2 regions of the Paenibacillus sp. FSL M7-1046 genome follow, and region 2 is predicted to be linked to the other one. Evidence: a T-box and tRNA genes for the amino acid it is inferred to sense, from the RefSeq annotation. Region 2 holds a T-box; the other holds one or more tRNA genes.
The links. The T-box of region 2 lies ahead of tyrS (tyrosine--tRNA ligase). A T-box ahead of a tRNA ligase gene usually reads a tRNA of that ligase, here a tRNA-Tyr.
Positions count from the first base shown of each region.

Region 1: it encodes a tRNA-Tyr, which carries the amino acid that the T-box ahead of tyrS (tyrosine--tRNA ligase) is inferred to sense. The anticodon was not compared.

Region 1 covers NZ_JBBOXB010000001.1:3,321,341-3,332,341, reverse strand. Annotated here, with positions in the region: gene NYE29_RS14715 (CynX/NimT family MFS transporter) at 35-1,276, shown strand; gene NYE29_RS34590 (helix-turn-helix domain-containing protein) at 2,104-2,283, shown strand; tRNA gene NYE29_RS14710 (tRNA-Leu) at 2,535-2,616, opposite strand; tRNA gene NYE29_RS14705 (tRNA-Cys) at 2,652-2,725, opposite strand; tRNA gene NYE29_RS14700 (tRNA-Gly) at 2,733-2,807, opposite strand; tRNA gene NYE29_RS14695 (tRNA-Gln) at 2,812-2,886, opposite strand; tRNA gene NYE29_RS14690 (tRNA-His) at 2,906-2,981, opposite strand; tRNA gene NYE29_RS14685 (tRNA-His) at 3,028-3,103, opposite strand; tRNA gene NYE29_RS14680 (tRNA-Trp) at 3,128-3,201, opposite strand; tRNA gene NYE29_RS14675 (tRNA-Tyr) at 3,207-3,292, opposite strand; tRNA gene NYE29_RS14670 (tRNA-Thr) at 3,298-3,373, opposite strand; tRNA gene NYE29_RS14665 (tRNA-Phe) at 3,392-3,467, opposite strand; tRNA gene NYE29_RS14660 (tRNA-Asp) at 3,491-3,568, opposite strand; tRNA gene NYE29_RS14655 (tRNA-Met) at 3,573-3,649, opposite strand; tRNA gene NYE29_RS14650 (tRNA-Val) at 3,682-3,757, opposite strand; tRNA gene NYE29_RS14645 (tRNA-Glu) at 3,813-3,887, opposite strand; tRNA gene NYE29_RS14640 (tRNA-Ser) at 3,905-3,997, opposite strand; tRNA gene NYE29_RS14635 (tRNA-Asn) at 4,001-4,076, opposite strand; rRNA gene NYE29_RS14630 (23S ribosomal RNA) at 4,139-7,065, opposite strand; rRNA gene NYE29_RS14625 (16S ribosomal RNA) at 7,312-8,867, opposite strand; gene NYE29_RS14620 (nucleotidyltransferase-like protein) at 9,359-10,234, opposite strand; gene NYE29_RS14615 (DUF2614 family zinc ribbon-containing protein) at 10,364-10,729, shown strand; gene NYE29_RS14610 (glycosyl hydrolase family 18 protein) at 10,808-11,001, opposite strand, start outside.
Region 2 covers NZ_JBBOXB010000001.1:6,816,099-6,827,099, forward strand. Annotated here, with positions in the region: gene NYE29_RS30495 (YlaN family protein) at 1-31, opposite strand, end outside; gene NYE29_RS30500 (HPr family phosphocarrier protein) at 180-425, opposite strand; gene NYE29_RS30505 (aminopeptidase) at 530-1,645, opposite strand; gene NYE29_RS30510 (hypothetical protein) at 1,744-2,610, opposite strand; gene NYE29_RS30515 (sensor domain-containing diguanylate cyclase) at 2,774-4,786, opposite strand; gene rpsD (30S ribosomal protein S4) at 5,178-5,777, shown strand; gene NYE29_RS30525 (GNAT family N-acetyltransferase) at 5,948-6,481, shown strand; gene tyrS (tyrosine--tRNA ligase) at 6,503-7,756, opposite strand; T-box leader at 7,825-8,080, opposite strand; gene NYE29_RS30535 (transglycosylase domain-containing protein) at 8,218-11,001, shown strand, end outside.

The DNA of each region.
Region 1 (11,001 bases), 3.5 Mb from region 2:
CGATTAATTAACTTAAAACGTAGGAGAATCCCTTATGAGTTCACCAGAACAATTGTTAAAAAAACAGGATGGAATATCCAGTACCGGCATTCGCAAGCAAGCGACACTCTGGTTCATGATCGTAGGAATTATTTTTATCGCAGCGAATTTGCGTGCTCCCCTCACATCGGTGGGACCATTAGTCAGTCTTATTCGAGAGAACGTGCATATTTCGAATACCTTAGCAGGCCTGATTACCACAGTTCCACTAATTGCATTTGCATTGTTATCACCTTTTGTACCAAAATTAGGACGTAAATATGGTGTAGAACGTATTATCCTGATTTCCCTTATTTTTTTGGTCATCGGTATTGCTGTTCGCTCGTTATCCGGAGCAGTAACCTTGTATGTTGGAACTGCAGTTCTGGGGTTTGCTATTACCATATGTAATGTATTACTACCTAGCCTGATTAAACGGGAATTTCCGCAGCAAATGGGTACTATGACAGGGGTTTATTCTGTTTCCATGAATCTATGCGGGGCGATTGCTTCCGGTATTAGTGTTCCCTTAGCTGTGGGGGCAGGCTTGAACTGGCAAGGTGCCTTGGGAGTATGGGGGATACTTAGCGTCATCTCCATTCTCTTTTGGGTACCACAACTCAAGGCTCCAGCGAAACCAGCCGCTGTTGCCAACAGCGCAGGTAACAACCATCAGGTCAATATATGGCGCTCTCCATTGGCTTGGCAGGTGACTCTTTTTATGGGAATACAATCGGCCATTTTTTATGTGCTGGTGGCATGGCTGCCTGAAATACTAAAAGATCAAGGCATCAGTTCAAGTCAATCCGGCTGGTTTCTCTCGGTTCTGATTATGGCTTCGCTCCCCTTTGCATTTATCGTTCCAGTTATGGCTGGTCGCATGTCTAACCAACGGTTGTTAGTGGTTATTACAACAATTCTACTTTTGATCGGAACACTTGGACTTCTCTATAGCAGTATCCATCTGGTTCTGTTTTGGGTTATTATTCTTGGAATTGGAGCGGGCTTTGCCTTTGGCTTGTCCATGATGTTTTTCGGCTTGCGTACCCAAAGTGCCCATCAGGCGGCTGAATTATCGGGCATGGCCCAATCCATCGGATATCTACTAGCAGCAATTGGCCCAGCGCTGATTGGATACTTGCATGATGCCAGTCATAGTTGGAGCGTTCCACTCCTGATATTGGTTGGCGCTTCCGCTCTACTCGGTATCGTTGGTCTAGGTGCGGCTAGAAATCAATTTGTTGGTTCTGCGAAGTAAGTCCATGATATACAGGACTTAAACACAAGATTCACATTCATTCTAACATGAAAGACAAGTATACAGGCACGCACTTTGGTGTGCTTGTGCTGCGCCAGCTTCGAGCCAAGTAAGAAGGCTTCGCCGCTGCCTTCGCATCACTTGCAGAAAGCGAGCTCAGACAAATTAGAGAGCGTTGCTAGCCAATATACGAATTTCCCAGCCCAATTTAAAGCCTATTCTGATGGAGGTTATCAGCATTTAATTGCTCGTTATGAGCCAGTTATTATTAAGTACGCAAAACGAAATGGAACCAGCGTGCAAACAGCAGATGACGATTGCCTAGATCATGGTAGTTCGTCGCTTAGATCTTAGTCACTACGCATAAAAAAGGGACTGGCTCTGTGTATCTTACTACACAGGGCCAGTTCTTGTTTTCACACACTCTATTTTAATCTATTTAGAGAAAATTTTCAGGAAACAGTTGCCCTTTTCTCTCCTAATCCCCATTTATATAACAGGAAGCAATCATCATATGAAAACCAGAAGCGACGAAGCGGAAGCGCTGTGACAGTCCCAAAACGGGGCTTGAGCGACCACTGCTCCGGCTAAAATCATCCTGTGGTCGGATGAATCGCCATAACCAGAGTAGGGGATTATGATACTTCTGCCCGGCCAACGTCACGGTATTGGGGGCAGCCCGCTCGGATGAGGGAGAGCTTCGTCATAACGTTGAAGCTATGTTATATGCCAGAACAATGTATTCCATTACTCTCGGACAAGACACATCTCCTTACGTCCATGTTTGAACAATATCCGACGTTGTTAATATTCCGTAACTATGCGAAATGCTTGGTGGCATTAGTTCCAAAAGTGCCTACAAAATTTTACAAGCGAATCGAATCCCTCACTTTAAAATCGGACGAGCATACAAGATACCCAAAATTCAAATTATTGCCTACCTCCGATCATTGATGTATTCGCAGCAATTAGATATGACAAATAACTTCAACACTTTAACGCATTGAATTAATGTTTTAATATGCTGTAATTTAGTATAAATGGTAGGGTTGTGGGCTGCTAACCGAAGGAGGATCGGGTATGATAGCAGGCCACCTGCAAGAGAAAAAAAGGTTATAAAACGGCTTCGAAATATGGCTTGTTGAATAACTATCATAGTATATACACAGCGAGGCAGCTGTTTAGTTCGATTTTGCACTTTATAAATACACAAAAAAGCCCATTGATATAATATCAATGGACTTCTAAAGGTTGTAGTTGGTACCGGCGAGAGGACTCGAACCTCCACGGTTTCCCACTCGATTTTGAGTCGAGCGCGTCTGCCATTCCGCCACGCCGGCGTATAGATGTAAAAAGAATCAGTTCTAAAAAATAATGGAGGCGCCACCCAGACTCGAACTGGGGATAAAGCTTTTGCAGAGCTTTGCCTTACCACTTGGCTATGGCGCCACAAAAATGGAGCGGACGACGGGAATCGAACCCGCGACCCTCGCCTTGGCAAGGCGATGCTCTACCGCTGAGCCACGTCCGCAAAATGGCTGGGGATATAGGATTTGAACCTATGCATGACGGAGTCAAAGTCCGTTGCCTTACCGCTTGGCTAATCCCCAATAACATTTTAGAAAAAAATGGGGCGACTGATGGGTCTCGAACCCACGAATGCCGGAACCACAATCCGGTGCGTTAACCCCTTCGCCACAGTCGCCATATTAAGCTGTTACTAACAATTTGCCAATCCTGTTTTAAAGAAATGGGGCGACCGATGGGTCTCGAACCCACGAATGCCGGAACCACAATCCGGTGCGTTAACCCCTTCGCCACGGTCGCCATATTAAGCTTTAAAATTTTCATTGGCAGGGGCAGCAGGAATTGAACCCACACCAACGGTTTTGGAGACCGTTGTTCTACCTTTAAACTATGCCCCTAAAGATGGTGGAGGCTGATGGATTCGAACCACCGAACACGTACGTGAGCAGATTTACAGTCTGATGCGTTTGGCCACTTCGCTAAGCCTCCACAGATGGTGCCGGCGAGAGGACTTGAACCCCCAACCTACTGATTACAAGTCAGTTGCTCTACCAATTGAGCTACACCGGCATATTCAGTTAAATAAAATGGTGGCGCGGGAGGGAATCGAACCCCCGACACAAGGATTTTCAGTCCTTTGCTCTACCGACTGAGCTACCGAGCCATATAAGTTTGTTAAGGTATTGATGGCGGAACCGACGGGATTCGAACCCGCGATCTCCTGCGTGACAGGCAGGCATGTTAGGCCAACTACACCACGGTTCCAAATTGGTTGCGGGGGCAGGATTTGAACCTGCGGCCTTCGGGTTATGAGCCCGACGAGCTACCGGGCTGCTCCACCCCGCGTCAGTAAGAAAAATATTCATTTAAAGTTAAAATGGTGGAGGCTGAGGGGATCGAACCCCCGACCCTCTGCTTGTAAGGCAGATGCTCTCCCAGCTGAGCTAAGCCTCCATAAACGGACAATTGTTATTGTATCAATTCCACTAGATGAAATCAAGTGAAGAAATGGTGACCCGTATGGGATTCGAACCCATGTTACCTCCGTGAAAGGGAGGTGTCTTAACCCCTTGACCAACGGGCCATACCTGTAAAAAATTGTGGCGGAGAGAGAGGGATTCGAACCCTCGAGACGCTTGTGGCGCCTACACGATTTCCAATCGTGCTCCTTCGGCCAAACTCGGACACCTCTCCATATGGCTCCCCGAACAGGACTCGAACCTGTGACAACTCGATTAACAGTCGAGTGCTCTACCAACTGAGCTATCAGGGAATATTACATATCAGGCTTGATCGCCTGAAAACTGAATCCGAAACGAATCTGCGTCTTACTTGTTGGATAAGCCCTCGACCGATTAGTATTGGTCAGCTCCATGCATTGCTGCACTTCCACCTCCAACCTATCTACCTCGTCGTCTTCAAGGGGTCTTACTAATTGGGAAATCTCATCTTGAGGGGGGCTTCACGCTTAGATGCTTTCAGCGCTTATCCCGTCCGTACGTAGCTACTCAGCCATGCTCCTGGCGGAACAACTGATGCACCAGCGGTACGTCCATCCCGGTCCTCTCGTACTAAGGACAGCTCCTCTCAAATTTCCTGCGCCCACGACAGATAGGGACCGAACTGTCTCACGACGTTCTGAACCCAGCTCGCGTACCGCTTTAATGGGCGAACAGCCCAACCCTTGGGACCTACTTCAGCCCCAGGATGCGATGAGCCGACATCGAGGTGCCAAACCTCCCCGTCGATGTGGACTCTTGGGGGAGATAAGCCTGTTATCCCCAGGGTAGCTTTTATCCGTTGAGCGATGGCCCTTCCATGCGGTACCACCGGATCACTAAGTCCGACTTTCGTCCCTGCTCGACTTGTTGGTCTCGCAGTCAAGCTCCCTTATGCCTTTGCACTCTTCGAATGATTTCCAACCATTCTGAGGGAACCTTTGAACGCCTCCGTTACTCTTTAGGAGGCGACCGCCCCAGTCAAACTGCCCGCCTGACACGGTCCCCGTACCCGTTTAGGGTACCAGGTTAGAACCTAGATACGATCAGGGTGGTATCCCAACGGCGCCTCCGCAGAAGCTTGCGCTCCTGCCTCTACGGCTCCCACCTATCCTGTACAGATCGTACCCAAATTCAATATCAAGCTGCAGTAAAGCTCCATGGGGTCTTTCCGTCTTGTCGCGGGTAACCTGCATCTTCACAGGTATTAAAATTTCACCGGATCTCTCGTTGAGACAGCGCCCAAGTCGTTACGCCATTCGTGCGGGTCAGAATTTACCTGACAAGGAATTTCGCTACCTTAGGACCGTTATAGTTACGGCCGCCGTTTACTGGGGCTTCGGTTCACAGCTTCGGATTGCTCCTAACCGCTCCCCTTAACCTTCCAGCACCGGGCAGGCGTCAGCCCGTATACTTCGCCTTGCGGCTTCGCACAGACCTGTGTTTTTGCTAAACAGTCGCTTGGGCCTTTTCACTGCGGCCCCCTCGGGCTATTCACCCTACCGAGGCACCCCTTCTCCCGAAGTTACGGGGTCATTTTGCCGAGTTCCTTAACGAGAGTTCTTCCGCGCGCCTTAGAATTCTCTTCTCGCCTACCTGTGTCGGTTTGCGGTACGGGCACCTTCTCCTGACTAGAGGCTTTTCTTGGCAGTGTGAGATCATGACCTTCGCTACTATAATTTTCGCTCCCCATCACAGCCCAGCCTTAATGGTGTGCGGATTTGCCTACACACCAGCCTCACTGCTTAGACGGACATCCATCAGTCCGCGTCACTACCCTCCTGCGTCACCCCATCGCTCATAGCGGATTACGGTGGTACAGTAATTTCAAACTGTTGTCCTTCGACTACGCCTTTCGGCCTCGCCTTAGGTCCCGACTTACCCTGAGCGGACGAGCCTTCCTCAGGAAACCTTGGGCTTTCGGCGGATCAGATTCTCACTGATCTTTTCGTTACTCATACCGGCATTCTCACTTGTATGCTGTCCAGCGCTCCTTACGGTACACCTTCAACCTGCATACAACGCTCCCCTACCCCAGATGCAAAGCATCTAGCCATAGCTTCGGTGGTGTGTTTAGCCCCGTTACATTTTCGGCGCAGAGTCACTCGACCAGTGAGCTATTACGCACTCTTTCAATGGTGGCTGCTTCTAAGCCAACATCCTGGTTGTCTGTGCAACTCCACATCCTTTCCCACTTAACACACACTTGGGGACCTTAGCTGATGGTCTGGGCTGTTTCCCTTTTGACAATGGATCTTAGCACTCACTGTCTGACTCCCGGCAAGAAGTTAATGGCATTCGGAGTTTGACTGAGCTTGGTAACCCTTGCGGGCCCCGCACCCAATCAGTGCTCTACCTCCACCACTCCATTCACCGAGGCTAGCCCTAAAGCTATTTCGGGGAGAACCAGCTATCTCCGAGTTCGATTGGAATTTCTCCGCTACCCCCACCTCATCCCCGCATTTTTCAACATACGTGGGTTCGGGCCTCCAGTGCGTGTTACCGCACCTTCACCCTGGACAGGGGTAGATCACACGGTTTCGGGTCTACGTCCACATACTAAATCGCCCTATTCAGACTCGCTTTCGCTGCGGCTCCGGCTTCTCACCTTAACCTTGCATGTTAAACGTAACTCGCCGGTTCATTCTACAAAAGGCACGCCATCACCCATGAATAGGGCTCTGACTTTTTGTAAGCACACGGTTTCAGGTTCTATTTCACTCCCCTTCCGGGGTGCTTTTCACCTTTCCCTCACGGTACTGTTTCACTATCGGTCGCCAGGTAGTATTTAGCCTTAGCAGATGGTCCTGCTGGATTCATACGGGGTTTCACGTGCCCCGCACTACTCGGGATCCGTCTCGGAGAGAACACAGTTTAGGCTACAGGGCTTTTACCTCTATCGCGGGCCTTTCCAGACCTCTTCGCCTACCATATTCCTTTGTAACTCCATGTGAGACGTCCCACAACCCCAAGGGGCAAGCCCCTTGGTTTAGGCTGTTCCGCGTTCGCTCGCCGCTACTGACGGAATCACTATTGTTTTCTCTTCCTCAGGGTACTTAGATGTTTCAGTTCCCCTGGTCTGCCTCTATCTCCCCTATGTATTCAGAGAGAAGTAACTGCGAATTACCACAGCTGGGTTTCCCCATTCGGACACCCCCGGATCAAAGCTTGCTTACAGCTCCCCGAGGCAGTTTCGTTGTTCGCCACGTCCTTCGTCGGCTCCTGGCGCCTAGGCATCCTCCGTGTGCTCTTATTAGCTTAACCAATGCGTTTTTCCAGAAGGAAAACCGCTAGCATCACTATTAATTAAAACTTGTTCACACAAGTTTCAGCTAAAAGATGTTCTAAAACGCAAATTCGTTTCGGTATCCAGTTTTCAAGGATCAAGGTACTACTTGAGAGCTTAAACTCTCAAAACTGACCAACGAGTGAGTAACAGGCCTAAACCTGAGTTTTGGAAGCTAAGCTTCCGATTTGAATGTCACCGTTGCAGGTGACGATTCTCCATAGAAAGGAGGTGATCCAGCCGCACCTTCCGATACGGCTACCTTGTTACGACTTCACCCCAATCATCTACCCCACCTTCGGCGGCTGGCTCCCTTGCGGGTTACCCCACCGACTTCGGGTGTTGTAAACTCTCGTGGTGTGACGGGCGGTGTGTACAAGACCCGGGAACGTATTCACCGCGGCATGCTGATCCGCGATTACTAGCAATTCCGACTTCATGCAGGCGAGTTGCAGCCTGCAATCCGAACTGAGACCGGCTTTGCTGGGATTGGCTCCACCTCGCGGCTTCGCTTCCCGTTGTACCGGCCATTGTAGTACGTGTGTAGCCCAGGTCATAAGGGGCATGATGATTTGACGTCATCCCCACCTTCCTCCGGTTTGTCACCGGCAGTCACTCTAGAGTGCCCAGCTCGACCTGCTGGCAACTAAAGTCAAGGGTTGCGCTCGTTGCGGGACTTAACCCAACATCTCACGACACGAGCTGACGACAACCATGCACCACCTGTCTCCTCTGTCCCGAAGGCCGCCACTATCTCTAGTGGATTCAGAGGGATGTCAAGACCTGGTAAGGTTCTTCGCGTTGCTTCGAATTAAACCACATACTCCACTGCTTGTGCGGGTCCCCGTCAATTCCTTTGAGTTTCAGTCTTGCGACCGTACTCCCCAGGCGGAGTGCTTACTGTGTTAACTTCGGCACCAAGGGTATCGAAACCCCTAACACCTAGCACTCATCGTTTACGGCGTGGACTACCAGGGTATCTAATCCTGTTTGCTCCCCACGCTTTCGCGCCTCAGCGTCAGTTACAGCCCAGAAAGTCGCCTTCGCCACTGGTGTTCCTCCACATATCTACGCATTTCACCGCTACACGTGGAATTCCACTTTCCTCTTCTGTACTCAAGCCACCCAGTTTCCAGTGCGACCTCAGGTTGAGCCCAAGGTTTAAACACCAGACTTAAATAGCCGCCTGCGCGCGCTTTACGCCCAATAATTCCGGACAACGCTTGCCCCCTACGTATTACCGCGGCTGCTGGCACGTAGTTAGCCGGGGCTTTCTTCTCAGGTACCGTCACTCCGGTAGCAGTTACTCTACCGGACGTTCTTCCCTGGCAACAGAGCTTTACGATCCGAAAACCTTCATCACTCACGCGGCGTTGCTCCGTCAGGCTTTCGCCCATTGCGGAAGATTCCCTACTGCTGCCTCCCGTAGGAGTCTGGGCCGTGTCTCAGTCCCAGTGTGGCCGTTCACCCTCTCAGGTCGGCTACGCATCGTCGCCTTGGTGAGCCGTTACCCCACCAACTAGCTAATGCGCCGCAGGCCCATCTCCTTGTAGCAGATTGCTCCGCCTTTCATCCTCCGTCCATGTGAACAAAGGAATTATCCGGTATTAGCTACCGTTTCCGGTAGTTATCCCAGTCAAAGAGGTAGGTTGCCTACGTGTTACTCACCCGTCCGCCGCTAAGTTAATCCGGAGCAAGCTCCTTCATAACTCCGCTCGACTTGCATGTATTAGGCACGCCGCCAGCGTTCGTCCTGAGCCAGGATCAAACTCTCCAAATTGGTATTTAGAAAGAGCGATTGCTCATTTTGAAACATCTGACGAGAATTTACATTCTCACGATGAAATTTCTAAAGCGTATAAATACGCTGTGAAACTCATCAGTTTTGGATCTCACTTGCGTGATTTCCATACTCACTCGTTGTTCAGTTTTCAAAGATCAAGTTCTTGTTTTTTGTTGTCGGCGCTTGTCAGCAGCGACCTTTATAATATATCACGGCGACCTCGTTTTAGTCAACCTTTTTTTTAATTTCTTTTTTCGGTTGATTTACGCTTGCTTTGCAGCTTGTCATTGTGTCTGAGGGCCGAGTTATAATTTAACACACCATTAACATAAGAGTCAACTATAAATATTCCCTGCGTTTATCTTCTCATTCAGAAACTGTACAAATAAAAAAAGAGAGCGCCCGGCCTCTCCCTATCCTACAGCATATGCTCTTTGGTCGAGTGGAAAATCCCGTTATGGATAGCCACTCTATCCTGCTCTTTATCTTTACCGGGTGTAACGCACCGCATGACCGTCACCGGCATCATCCGCCCAGGAAGTAATCTCTCTTATTAGTGAACGGGAAACAAGCTTGCGCAATACAAGCGGCAGTTCAGCTTCCAATTGGCTGAGGCCCGAATGCTGCAGTAATTCTTTGATACTCCATGATTCCTTTCGGCTGCCCAAGATATTCAAAAGCAATCCGCAACAATCAGACATCTTCGACATTAGGGCAAATTCACAAGCAAGCAGAATCAGTTCGACTCGTTGATCCAGAGTTTCGGTACTCACCGTAAGCTCTTCATACAGCTTGTGAACAGGGGTGTTTAGACTCTTGACTTGTTCCCATACTGCAGGGTCGGAAAAAAAACCCGCTTCACTGACTTCAATCCGCGCCCAATGATACAAAGCAATCAAAACACAGTTGTAGGCATCCATGGTACAGTTTGCTTCCAGATATCGTTTGGATTTAACATACATATGCAGAAAGCGGGCAAATTCCATAAACAGTACCCGCTCTCTTAGCGTGCCCTGGAATTGCATGATCTCCCTGCGCATATCCCCTAATATTCCCTTAGGGTCCCAAATCACATCTCCAGCAATTAAGCTGGTAAGAAGTTCATTGTTATCACCCGCCATTACAGCCCGCTCCAAGGCAGATAAGCCTACATGCACAGACTGCGTGCGCCGGTCACCGGCAATGGTATGGGTTATAGTGCGTTCTTTCTCTTCATCTTCATGCAGCATCAGCACTACCATATCGAAGTCATGAAGAAGCGCACTCTGAAACGGAGCATTACCCTTCCGCCTCAAAGTGACAGCTCCCAGAACATTCTCATCAAACGTTTCTCCACTCAACAGGGTCAAATTGGATAGTTCCATACTTCCCTCCATCAAATTTGGCGATTTTGCGTCCAGTCAGTTATAATCCTCTTAAATAATAATATTCTACATATTCATATCAGTTCCTCCTGGACGACCGAACTATATTTTAGTTAGGAGTAAATACTCATGAAGCTAAAATCGGCTAAAATCAATGCTTTTCGCACCTGGGGACTGCTGCTCACCATGCTCGGAATGGGACTCATGATTCTGGGAACGGCAGGCATCGTATTCTGGGGATCTGCAGGCAAAGTATTCGCTGCAATCGGTCTGGTCATCGGCCTGATCTCCATGATGGCAAGTCTCGCCATCTACTTCTGGGCAGGCATGCTATCGACCAGCGCAGTCCAGCTGGAATGTCCGGAATGCCACAAACTGACCAAGATGCTCGGGAAAACAGACCGCTGCATGTTCTGCCATACCCTTCTGACAAGGGATCCGGAGCAGGCTACGATAACTGCAGAGCAGCTCGAAACTCAGCAACTCAAGCAATAACGACAGCCAATGAATGAATCATACAAACAAGGGGCTCCCAGACGGGGAGCCCCTTTGTTATCTTACTGACAGAATATATTATTGATGAATTGTTTGCAGGGTCTCCCAGGCTTCCTGATTGCCCAGGCTGCGTGTCCAGGAGGCCACTCCGCCAAGTCCAAACGATTTGGCAAGTTTAACTCTCCCTTGTAGTGAAAGCTTATCCTCTATCCATATTTTGCGGAGAATTCCGTCTTCCTTGTACTCAACGTAATTCTGTCCCGCATCCTTAT
Region 2 (11,001 bases):
TAAGCTGTTCCTGCAAATCCGATGAAGTCATGCATTTTCCCCCCCATGTCTAAAAGTTACAGCTGCAAATGCTATTTAATTTAATATTAGTCGAAATCCGAACCCAATACAAGAATTCAGTTTTTAATATATATAAAAACGTCCCACCGCAAGGGCAGGACGTCTTCGGAAATAGTAGATTACTCCGCAACAACTGTAAAATTCAAACCGTGTTTGGCAAAAACTTCACTCATTGCTTTTTTCGCTTCTTCGGCATCTGTGCCATGAACATGAAGCTCGTAGCTTTGGCTGGAGACCAGAGTAGTGAACAACCCAAGAATACTCTTAACATCAATATACTTGTTGTCCGCTTGAAGAACGATAGAAGAGTTGAACTGGCTTGCCGTTTGGGCAATATCCACGATTGCCGCATTGTTACTGGACATAGGAATCCCTCCGCAACTTGATTATGGAACAAAGTCTTTTCTAATCAATTCCATGATACATTGAATCCGCTTACTCGCGCAAGGTGTTTTCTTTTTATTACATCTTATTTCAGGTTTTCGGGGTTCAGACCTTGAAGTTCCGGAATAACGAAGATACCATCCTTGCGGATCAGCACATCATCAAAATAGATTTCTCCGCCGCCGTATTCCGGACGCTGAATCAGCACCAGATCCCAGTGAATGGACGAGCGGTTGCCATTATCAGTCACATCATAAGCCTGGCCCGGGGTGAAATGCAAGCTGCCGGCGATTTTTTCATCGAACAGAATGTCCTTCATAGGATGCAGAATGTAGGGGTTGAAGCCAATGGCAAATTCACCGATATGGCGTGCGCCGTCGTCGGAATCCAGAATTTCGTTCAAGCGAACCGTATCATTGCTGGACGCTTCGACTATTTTGCCGTTCTCGAATTTGAATTTCACATTTTCAAAAGTCACGCCGTTATAAAGTGTCGCAGCGTTGTAGCTGATCGTGCCGTTGACGGAATCACGAACAGGAGCACTGTAAACCTCGCCGTCGGGAATGTTTTTTTGGCCGGAGCATTTCTCGGCGCCGATGCCCTTAATGGAGAATGTGAGCTCTGTTCCCGGTCCCGCGATACGAACCTTATCAGTTGCACGCATCAGCTCGGCAAGCGCATCCTGTGCTTTGTCCATTTTGGCATAATCCAGGTTACACACCTCGAAGTAGAAGTCTTCGAATGCTTCCGTAGTCGTATTTGCCAGTTGGGCCATACTCGCATTCGGATAGCGCAGAACCACCCATTTGGTGTGCTTCACGCGTTGTTCACTATGTACCGGGTGGGAATACAGGGAGTTGTACAGCTTCATATTCTCTTCCGGCACATCAGCCAGATCATTGACATTCTCTCCTGCACGGATACCGATATAACAATCCATTTGCTTCATCCGGTTCAGATCAATCTCCGCCCAGGTCTGCAGACTCTCACGGGTAGCATATTGAAGCATGCTGCGCAGAACAGTCCGGTCCGTCAGCTGCACGAATGCGTTACCTCCGGCTTTGCCGACTTCCTCCACAACAGCTTTAATCAGATCTCTTTCGCTGCCGATCATTTCAACGAGCACGTTCTCGCCCGGCTGCACATTTACGGAATACCCTACAAGGTTTGCCGCAAGCTTCTGAATTCTTGGATCCTTCATTCTTCTCTCTTCCTTCCTCATCACTAAAAATAAACATACTATTCTATTGTAGCACGCCCGCAAAAGAGCGCAAGATCTCATGGTCAGTTAGCTCTGCTTCACCGGAACCCATAAAAATCAACTTTGGTGATGTAAGTTTCTTCGGCGTCACTTCCGGCGGCAGTTGGATATTTTACCTTACGGGTCCAGGTCAGCCGCTTGGGCAGATTGCGCTTCACATCCACCTTCAGATAATACACCGATGAAATTTCGGCTTGCTCGAGCCTCTGCCGCAGCTCCTCGTCCTTCTGCTCCCATAATGCCATCATTGCCTCATTGACCTGCTTAGGCTTGCCTGCGGCCTCCTGTGGCTTGCTGTCACCGGACGGACGGATCAGCAGCATCTCTCTCTCCAGCTCGGCAGACAGCTGTTTCCTTGCCTCTCCTGATGTCAGCTCAATCCGAAGTTCTTTGGTCCCTCTGGCGGCTCCTGCCCGCTTCGTTACCTTTTTCTCATTGCCCTCCAGTTCTTCCAGCTGAAGCAGCGGATTGAGCGCAGGAAGCGGATTACCTGCATTGGCTGCTGGAGCACCGGTCAGCAGCGTCCATTCCCCGTCTTTTTTCTCCAGTTGCGTGAAGTATGCCTCGGGAGTTTGTCTCTGTTCAAGCTTTTTCAGACCAGCTTTAGCTGCTGCCTTGGTCTTCCCATTCTCATCCGGCAGCAAAGTATACAGACTTACCTTGTTGTGATCTGCAACCTTCCCACCATAATAGAGCGCCGATTCCTCAAGCGGCTTCCCTCCCAGCAGTAATGCAGCGGCACCTTCAAAGGATACCCCGTCTGTACCGTCCATCCCGGCCAGAACAAGACTCAGTTCCTGGTCAGCCGGCTTATCCGAAATGGCACCACAACCGCTGCATAGCAGACAATATAAAGATAGAACTACGGCAAGGATCGCCTCGCGCCGCCATAAAAGTAATTTCATCGTGTTCAAGCCTTTCCCGGTCAAGTGTAGTTGCTCCTACAAATTCACCCGGAGGCGGAGCCGAGGCCAAGTAGAAATATCCGGGTGAACAATTATTAATAGGTTCCCCCTGCTGCCCGGGCTTATACTTTGATATATATCTCAAAAAAAAGAATCCCCGCCGTCAGGCCAGAGGATTCTTTGCCGTACTATCCACTTTCTTGGTATCAATGACAACCTGATTGCGGCCGTTGTTCTTCGCTTCGTAAAGTGCCATATCGGCCCTGTAGAACAGTGACTCCACACTCACCCGTTCATCTGTCCAGCTCCATTCCGCGATGCCGCAGGATACGGTAACACGAGGCTCGGTCTCACCCATTACCCGCTTGCGGATCCGTTCGGCTACATAAAAAGCCTGCTGCACCCCCAGCTGCGGCAAATAGACCGCCAGCTCCTCCCCGCCCCATCTGGCAGCGATATCGCCTTGTCGGATGGAGGACTTCACAATCTCGCTCACCTGCTTCAGAATTTTGTCGCCCTTCTGATGGCCGTAGGTATCGTTGACCGTCTTAAACTGATCAATATCAACGACAATCAAAGAGCCGCAGAAGTCCGACGTCTGCCTCTCCTTGATCTCCTCATCCAGGTAATGGCGGGCATAAAGACCGGTGAGACTATCACGGTTGGCCAGGAACCGCACCTCAGCATGCAGCCGGGCGTTGCCTACCGCAAGCCCGATGTGGCCCGCCATCGCCTGCAGCAGCCTGAAGCTGTCATAGGAAAAGAAATACGGTTCCCGGTGGGCAAGCATAATAGCACCGCGTACTTCTCCGCCTACATTAAGGGGAGTAGCAATCAGCGACTGCGAGCAAGTTGCGTCCATGAGCTTCGAAGAGGGTCCCGGCGTATTTAAATAATCCGACAAAATGATCGGCTCGCCTGTAGTGTAGACATTGCCTCCCAGCCCTTGTCCTACTTCTATAAGTTCATTGCGCAGCGGAAGATGATTGCAGGCAATCGCCTCCAGCCCGCCTTTCTCTTCATTCATATGCAGAATGCAGCAATAATCGGCAGCAAACATCTCCAGCAGTTCTTCAAAGGCATACTGAAAAATATCGCCCAACCGCAGGCTTTGGTTCAAACGCTGTGTCATTTCATTGCTCATACGCAATTCACGAATAAGCTGGTTGGAGCGTTCATACAGCTTGGCATTCTCAAACGCTGTCCCGGCCGTATCGGCAACCATCGAGAGGAAACGCAGGTCAACCTCCGAAAAAACGGGCTTATCCATAATCATATGGAAGACACCGTACACGCCTTGCTTCCCTCCGAGCGGGAGGCCGACCTCCACATGCTGACTGTCCTCGCGCCCGGCATGCAGCGCTACCCGGCCGTCCTTGAAGGCACGCGCGCAGACATCATCACTATCCCAAAGCAGCGGAAGCGGCTTTACCTGCGGATGCGTGCTGCGGTGGTCCTGTGACATAAACAGCTCCAGACGGGCACCCGGATACATCGCAGCAATGCTCTCAATGACCTCGGTTAGAACGGCGTCAACATCAATGTTGTCGTGCATCCGCTGGACAATTTGAAACAGGAGCGAACGGCGGATGCTTTCCCGTTCGGCATGCTGGTACACTCCCGCTAGATCTGATACAAAAACATGCTCAAACCTGCGGTAAAAACAGGTCTGGAAATGCATGGCCATTGCTTCAGCCGTATTCTTTCCGCCCTGCTCATACTCCACGGCTGTCATGGAGCAGGCAAGCAGAGCGAAGATTTCCCGTTGACCTCGGGTAAACACCGGCAAGGTCAAGAGGTACACAGCTTGTCCGTTCTTCTGTTCCGGGGCAGCATTGGCCTCTCCGGAAAGCAGGCTTAGTCCTGCAGCTTCCGCCCATTGCGCATCCCAGCCCTCCTCTCGGATACTGCCGGCACCTGAGTCTAAAGGTTCAATCCATTTCCCTTCAAAATCCAGCAGACCCCAGTCCCATGATTCCGCGAAGGGAGGGACAGCCAGTCCACGCCAGTCCGCGAAGCTTTCCGCAATTAAATTGGCTGCATACGGGAAATCATAGGATACAATATCCGTTTCCCTGAGCCATGCGGCGGGATCTATCACATCTCCGCTTGACTGCATAGTGTCCTGCAACAGCATACGAGTGTCTTTGCGGCCGTATGCTTCCTGAACTGACATAAGCGGATCCCCTTTGCGTCTCATATTATTAATCTTCCGATAACATCTAATTAGCTATATTTTACTCTCTTTTTTCCTGTATTGCATTATATTTTCCTGATTTGAGGGATTTTTTTTAGGACCAAAGAACTAACGACAAAGATAGACAAAATCTCCTTAAAGATGCACTTGACTTTAACTGTTGTTTTCATATAATATTTATTGTTGAACAAGACTGTAACAAGTCTTAATTGGGCGTAACGTTGTGTCACCCTCTACGCATTTCGTTACTGCCAGGGCAGCGGCTGAACTTCCCTGGCAGTGTGAAACCATTTGACGCTTTCACGGATACGGATTGCGGCGCAAATAGGCCCTACAATGAAATTTCAAATATAAAGGAGTCTACTATAACATGGCACGTTACACCGGACCTAAATTCAAACTCAGCCGCCGTCTGGGCATTTCCCTTAGCGGTACAGGCAAAGACCTGAAACGCCCTTTCCCACCAGGACAGCATGGCGCTAACCAACGCAGAAAAGTAAGTAACTACGGAATGCAGCTTTTGGAAAAACAAAAACTGCGCCACATGTACGGCTTGGGCGAAAAGCAGTTTAAAACTCTTTTCACTAAAGCACAAAAGATCCAAGGTATCGCGGGCGAAAACTTCATGTTCCTGCTCGAAAGCCGCTTGGACAATCTGGTTTACCGTCTTGGTTTCGCTAACTCCCGTGCAGGCGCACGTCAGTTGGTATCCCACGGACACGTAACCGTTAACGGCAAAAAAGTCGACATCGCTTCTTACCGTGTAAGCGTGGGCGACGTTATCGGACTTCGCGAAAGAAGCCGCGCTATGACTTCTATCAAAGAAGCTTTGGAAAACCGCTCCCACCTTCCAGCTTACCTGGAATATGCTGACGGATCTTTCGAAGGCAAATACATCCGTTTGCCAGAACGCGCTGAGCTTTCCCAAGACATCGATGAGAAACAAATCGTCGAGTTCTACAACCGTTAAGATTTCGCGAACAGCGAATGCAAAGCAAAGCCTCCGGAGAATTCCGGAGGCTTTTTTGTATGCTTGTTCTTGTGCCAGGCGAGATAATTCTATTTAACAAGTCTTTTCCATTCCTTCTGAATTAGCTTCTGTGGTAAATTCAGGATAACTACTGAATCGGAGGAACCTGAATGCATCTAATAAAAGATAATTTAGTCATTCGTGAAGCAACTGCCGACGATGCGCAAATATTGTGCAACTGGTGGAACGATGGAATGATCATGGCCCATGCCGGATATCCTGAAGGTCTCGGTACTACAGTCCAAGAGACTCTGGATATGCTTCAGACTGCTGCCGGCTGCAACCATCGCCTGATCCTGGAAATCGATGGTATGCCCATTGGGGAAATGAACTTTAGAATATTTGCCGGGCACTGCGCAGAGATTGGCATTAAAATCTGCAACTTCAACCACCATAATCAAGGACTTGGGAGTGCGTTTCTTACTATGCTTATCAGCTCCCTGTTTAAGCAGATGGAGATTCAAAAAATCATTCTGGATACCAACCTCAAGAACTACAGGGCACAGCATGTCTATGAGAAGCTCGGCTTTCGCAAAGTTGCGGTTCATCATGACTCTTGGAGAAATCAGCTCGGGGAGCTGCAATCTTCAGTTGACTACGAGTTAACTAAAGAGAATTATGTAATAAAAGCTTCAGCAGATTAGCTGAAATATGCAAAATAACCCCTAAGCTAATGTTAATTTGGCAAACTTCCGCTTGCCTATCTGGACAATGTCGCCCTCCTGCGGCTGGATTTCTCCGTTCGGATCCCCCTGCTTCACCCCGTTCAGCTTCACTGAGCCCTGCTGGATCGAACGTTTAGCTTCGCCATTGGAGCCTGCAAAACCAAGCAGCGTTAACAGCGTGACCAGCTTGATTGTGCCGCCCAACAACTCTTTAGACGGTATGCCGATTGTCTCAATATCCTCCGGGAGCGCACGCTGCTGGAACACCGTAATGAAGTGCTGCTGCGCGGCCTCCGCGGCGGCTGTTCCATGGTACATTCGTACTAATGTATATGAAAGACGCATTTTGACATCCCGCGGATGGGCCGTCCCGTCGGCCAGACCCGCTTTCAAGGCAGCGAGCTCCTGATTGCTGATATCTGTAGCCATTTCGTAGTATTTCAGCATCACCTCGTCCGGCACGGACATCGCCTTGCCATAGATTTCATTAGCCTCTTCATCAATACCGATGTAATTCCCGAGACTCTTGCTCATCTTCTGCACACCGTCGATTCCTTCCAGCAGCGGCATCAGTATAACAGCTTGCGGTTCCAGACCATATTCCTTCTGCAGTGTACGGCCCATCAGCACATTGAACTTTTGGTCCGTACCTCCAATCTCCATGTCGGTCTTAAGAGCAACGGAATCCATCCCTTGCATCAGCGGGTAGAAAAATTCATGAATGCTGATGGCCTGGCCGCTATGGAAGCGTTTGGAGAAATCGTCGCGTTCCATCATCCGGGCTACAGTTACTTTTGCCGCCAGATTTACAACATCCGAGAAGGACATCGGGCTGAGCCATTCCGAGTTGCAGAAGATCTTTGTTTTCTCCGGGTCAAGAATCTTATAAATCTGCTTCTTGTAGGTCTCGGCATTGCGCTGCACATCTTCTTCGCTAAGCTGCCTCCGTGTCTCGGATTTGCCCGTAGGATCCCCGATACGTCCGGTGAAATCTCCGATAACCAGCTGCACCTGATGTCCGAGTTCCTGGAACTGGCGCAGCTTATGAATCACAATGGTGTGTCCCACGTGAATATCCGGCGCCGACGGATCAAGACCCAGTTTGATGTTTAGCGGAATACCCGCAGCAACGGATTTGATCACTTTGCGCTTCATTTCCCCCTCTGGCACTATTTCCACGGCACCGCGCATGATCACTTCCATCTGACGCTCGACTTCCTGCTGTTGGCTGATTGAAAGCTCTTCCCATGTCATTTCCTTATTCCTCCCAGTTTTTCAACACTAATCATTCCAAAGAACGCAAAAAGAGCCTCTCATTCATCCCAAGGGACGAGTAAGAGGCTCGCGGTACCACCCTAATTAAAGATTTGCCGTGCCGGAGCACAAGCATTCTCTTTCACTTCATTGCCATAACGGGCTTGCACCCGGTCCAGGACTACTGAACAAGCGAAATGCGCTTGTAGTTCCTCCGGACAGCTCCAGACTGTAATTCAAAGGGGCCTGCTGCCGGTTCGCACCACCCACCGGCTCTCTGAAACACATGGCTTCCCTTCTACTGATGTCTTTCCACGCTTTTCGAATATCCAATTGAGTAAACTTATACCATAGGACCTTTTAAAAAGTCAACACCTCATGAATTCGACTTTCAGGCAGAAGCGCATTCAAATACGCCAAATTGTGCTATAATAGTTCCGTTAAAAGGAGGATTATCGTCGATGGTTGAGGAGAACAAAAAGAAGACCGTAAAACAGCATCCACCCCGAAGATCCTGGCTCCGCAGGTTCGGTTCAGTCGTAAAGTGGATGTTTATACTCGGCATACTAGGCATTCTGTTTGCTGGTGGTGCCTTGGCAGGCTACATAACTTCCATTGTGAAAGATGATCCTGTGCGCACCGAGGAATTGATTCAGCAGCAAGTCAGCTTGAACGCCGTCACCGGGTTTGCCTATTTCCGGGATGGGCAACCGATCGGTCAGCTTCGAACCGAAGAAGACCGCAGGCTAATTGAATTCAATGATATTCCACAGCTTGTGATTGATGCCGTCCTCGCTATAGAGGACAATAACTTCTATGACCATAAAGGAGTGGATTTCAGCAGTACCCTTCGTGCCGTCAAGCAGAAGCTGCTCAACGAATCGGTCCAGACCGGGGGCAGTACGCTTACCCAGCAGCTCGCAAGACGTGTATTTCTGAATCTGGACCGTACGGAAGACCGCAAAGTGAAGGAAATCCTGCTCTCCCTGCGGCTTGAACGTTTCTTATCCAAACAGGAAATTATTACGGCATATCTTAATAAGGTACCCTTTGGGAACGGCTCCAACGGTTATAATGTGTTCGGTATCAAAGCCGCATCCAAGGGCATCTTCGGTGTGGAGGACCTTGAGAAGCTGAATGTTGCGCAAGCTGCCTATTTGGCCGGTCTGCCCCAGCTTCCTTCCAAGTATTCCGCATTTAACGGGGTGGGTGAATTCAACGAGACGGCCTTTAACAGAGCCATGGAGCGCCAGCAGCTCGTACTGCGGCGGATGCTGGAGGAGAATAAAATCACTTCCTCCCAGTATGATGAAGCGCGCCTCTTTGACATCAAAGGCTCTCTGGCACCGCATTCTAAGAAGGCCTATGCTACATTCCCTTACTTGATGCTGGAAACCGAACGCAAGGCGGCAGAGATCCTACTGTCGATCAACGAAGACAAGAAAGAAGCGAAAGATACCACGAGTTCGGCAGAAGACACAGTGCTTCTGGAGGAAGCCCGTCAGAAGCTAATGACCGGCGGATACCGTGTATACACTACGATTGACAAAAAAGTATACAGCGCTATGCACAGCATCTCCGAGAACAGTGATAATTTCACAAAAGACAGCAAGGCCAGAGGCAAGGAACAGACAGCCGGGATGATGATTGAGAACAAAACCGGAGCCATCCTGGGGATGATCGAAGGCCGGGACTTCAACATTGAACAGATGAACTATGCTACTCAGATGGTCCGTCAGCCCGGCTCGACCATGAAGCCGATTGCTGCTTATCTGCCTGCACTTGATGCAGGTCTGATCCAGCCTGCCGGCATCCTCGACGATGCTCCAATCATATTGAAGGATGGTTCCAAGGGATTCCACATCCCCAAGAATGCCAACAACCGTTATCAGGGTCTGGTTACCGCCCGCTATGCGCTTAACAAGTCTTTGAACATTCCTGCGCTCAAGCTGTTTAATGAGAAGGTTGGCATCGAAGACGCCTGGGCTTTTTCCAAGAAGCTGGGGATTACGACCATCCAGGATGAAGACTACAGTGCAAAAACCGGCGTAATCGGCGGTCTGCGTTATGGTGTATCCGTCGAGGAACTGACCAATGCCTACTCCTCCATCGCGAACAATGGCGCTTTTACCGATGCCTATATGATCGAGAAGATCGTCGATTCGGAAGGAAAAGTCGTTTACCAGCATAAGGTCAATCCGGAGCAGGTCTACTCCAAACAGACGGCATACCTCATGACGGATATGCTGCGCACAGTCATTACCGACGGAACTGCCAGCACTGTCAGAAAGAATTATAAACACTTCAAGGACGTACCGATTGTCGGAAAGACTGGTTCTACCCAGAATTACGGCGATGTGTGGTTTATGGGCTATTCACCGGATGTCACTCTCGGAATGTGGGTTGGCTATAAGGAGCAGATCAATACGCTCCAGGGAGATGCCCAGAAACGGCAGGCCCAGACGTTATGGACCAAGGTCATGAATGCTGTTATTGACAAGCGGCCTGAGCTGTTCGTAACGAAAGAGTTCAGTAAGCCTGACGGCATCGTCAAAAAGACGGTTTCGGCGTACAGCGGCAAGCTGCCTACCTCTTTAACCGACAAGTTTACTACAGACATGTTCAATGCCAAGTATGTACCGACTGAAAGTGATGACGGTATATCCAAAGCCAAATACATCACATACAAAGGCGTGAATTATATTCCGCTGGAAGGAACCCCTGAGGATTTCCTGAAGGAGAAGATCGTGGTGAAACGCGAGAAGCCGATTCAGGATCTGGTCAAGGAGCTGCTCGCTGCTTTCCCTGCAATGAAAGAGCATAAGGATTTGTCATATTATATGCCGGCTGATGCCAAAACCGATTTCCCGACCGAGGTGGATCCGCGTGTCGACGACGGTACAGCTCCTGCTGCTCCAGGCGAAGTAAGCGTGTCTTACAACAGCGGCAAAGCCGTAATCAGCTTTACGCCTAGCAGCTCATCAGACGTTGTAGGCTACCGGCTGTACCGTTCCATGAACGGAGGCCCATTCAAGAAACAGCTTGTACAGTCAGCCGGTGAAGGCACCGCTTTCTCATCAGGCACACCTTCCAGTGTGAATGCCACCTTCTACGTGGCTGCCGTTGATGTGGCCGATCATGAGTCAGCTTCCGGCAGTGTAGCCGGGGGTGCTACCCCGACTCCCGAAGCGACGCCTGCTCCGACAGAACTGCCGGGGACAGAACCAACGCCGGAAGGGGAGATT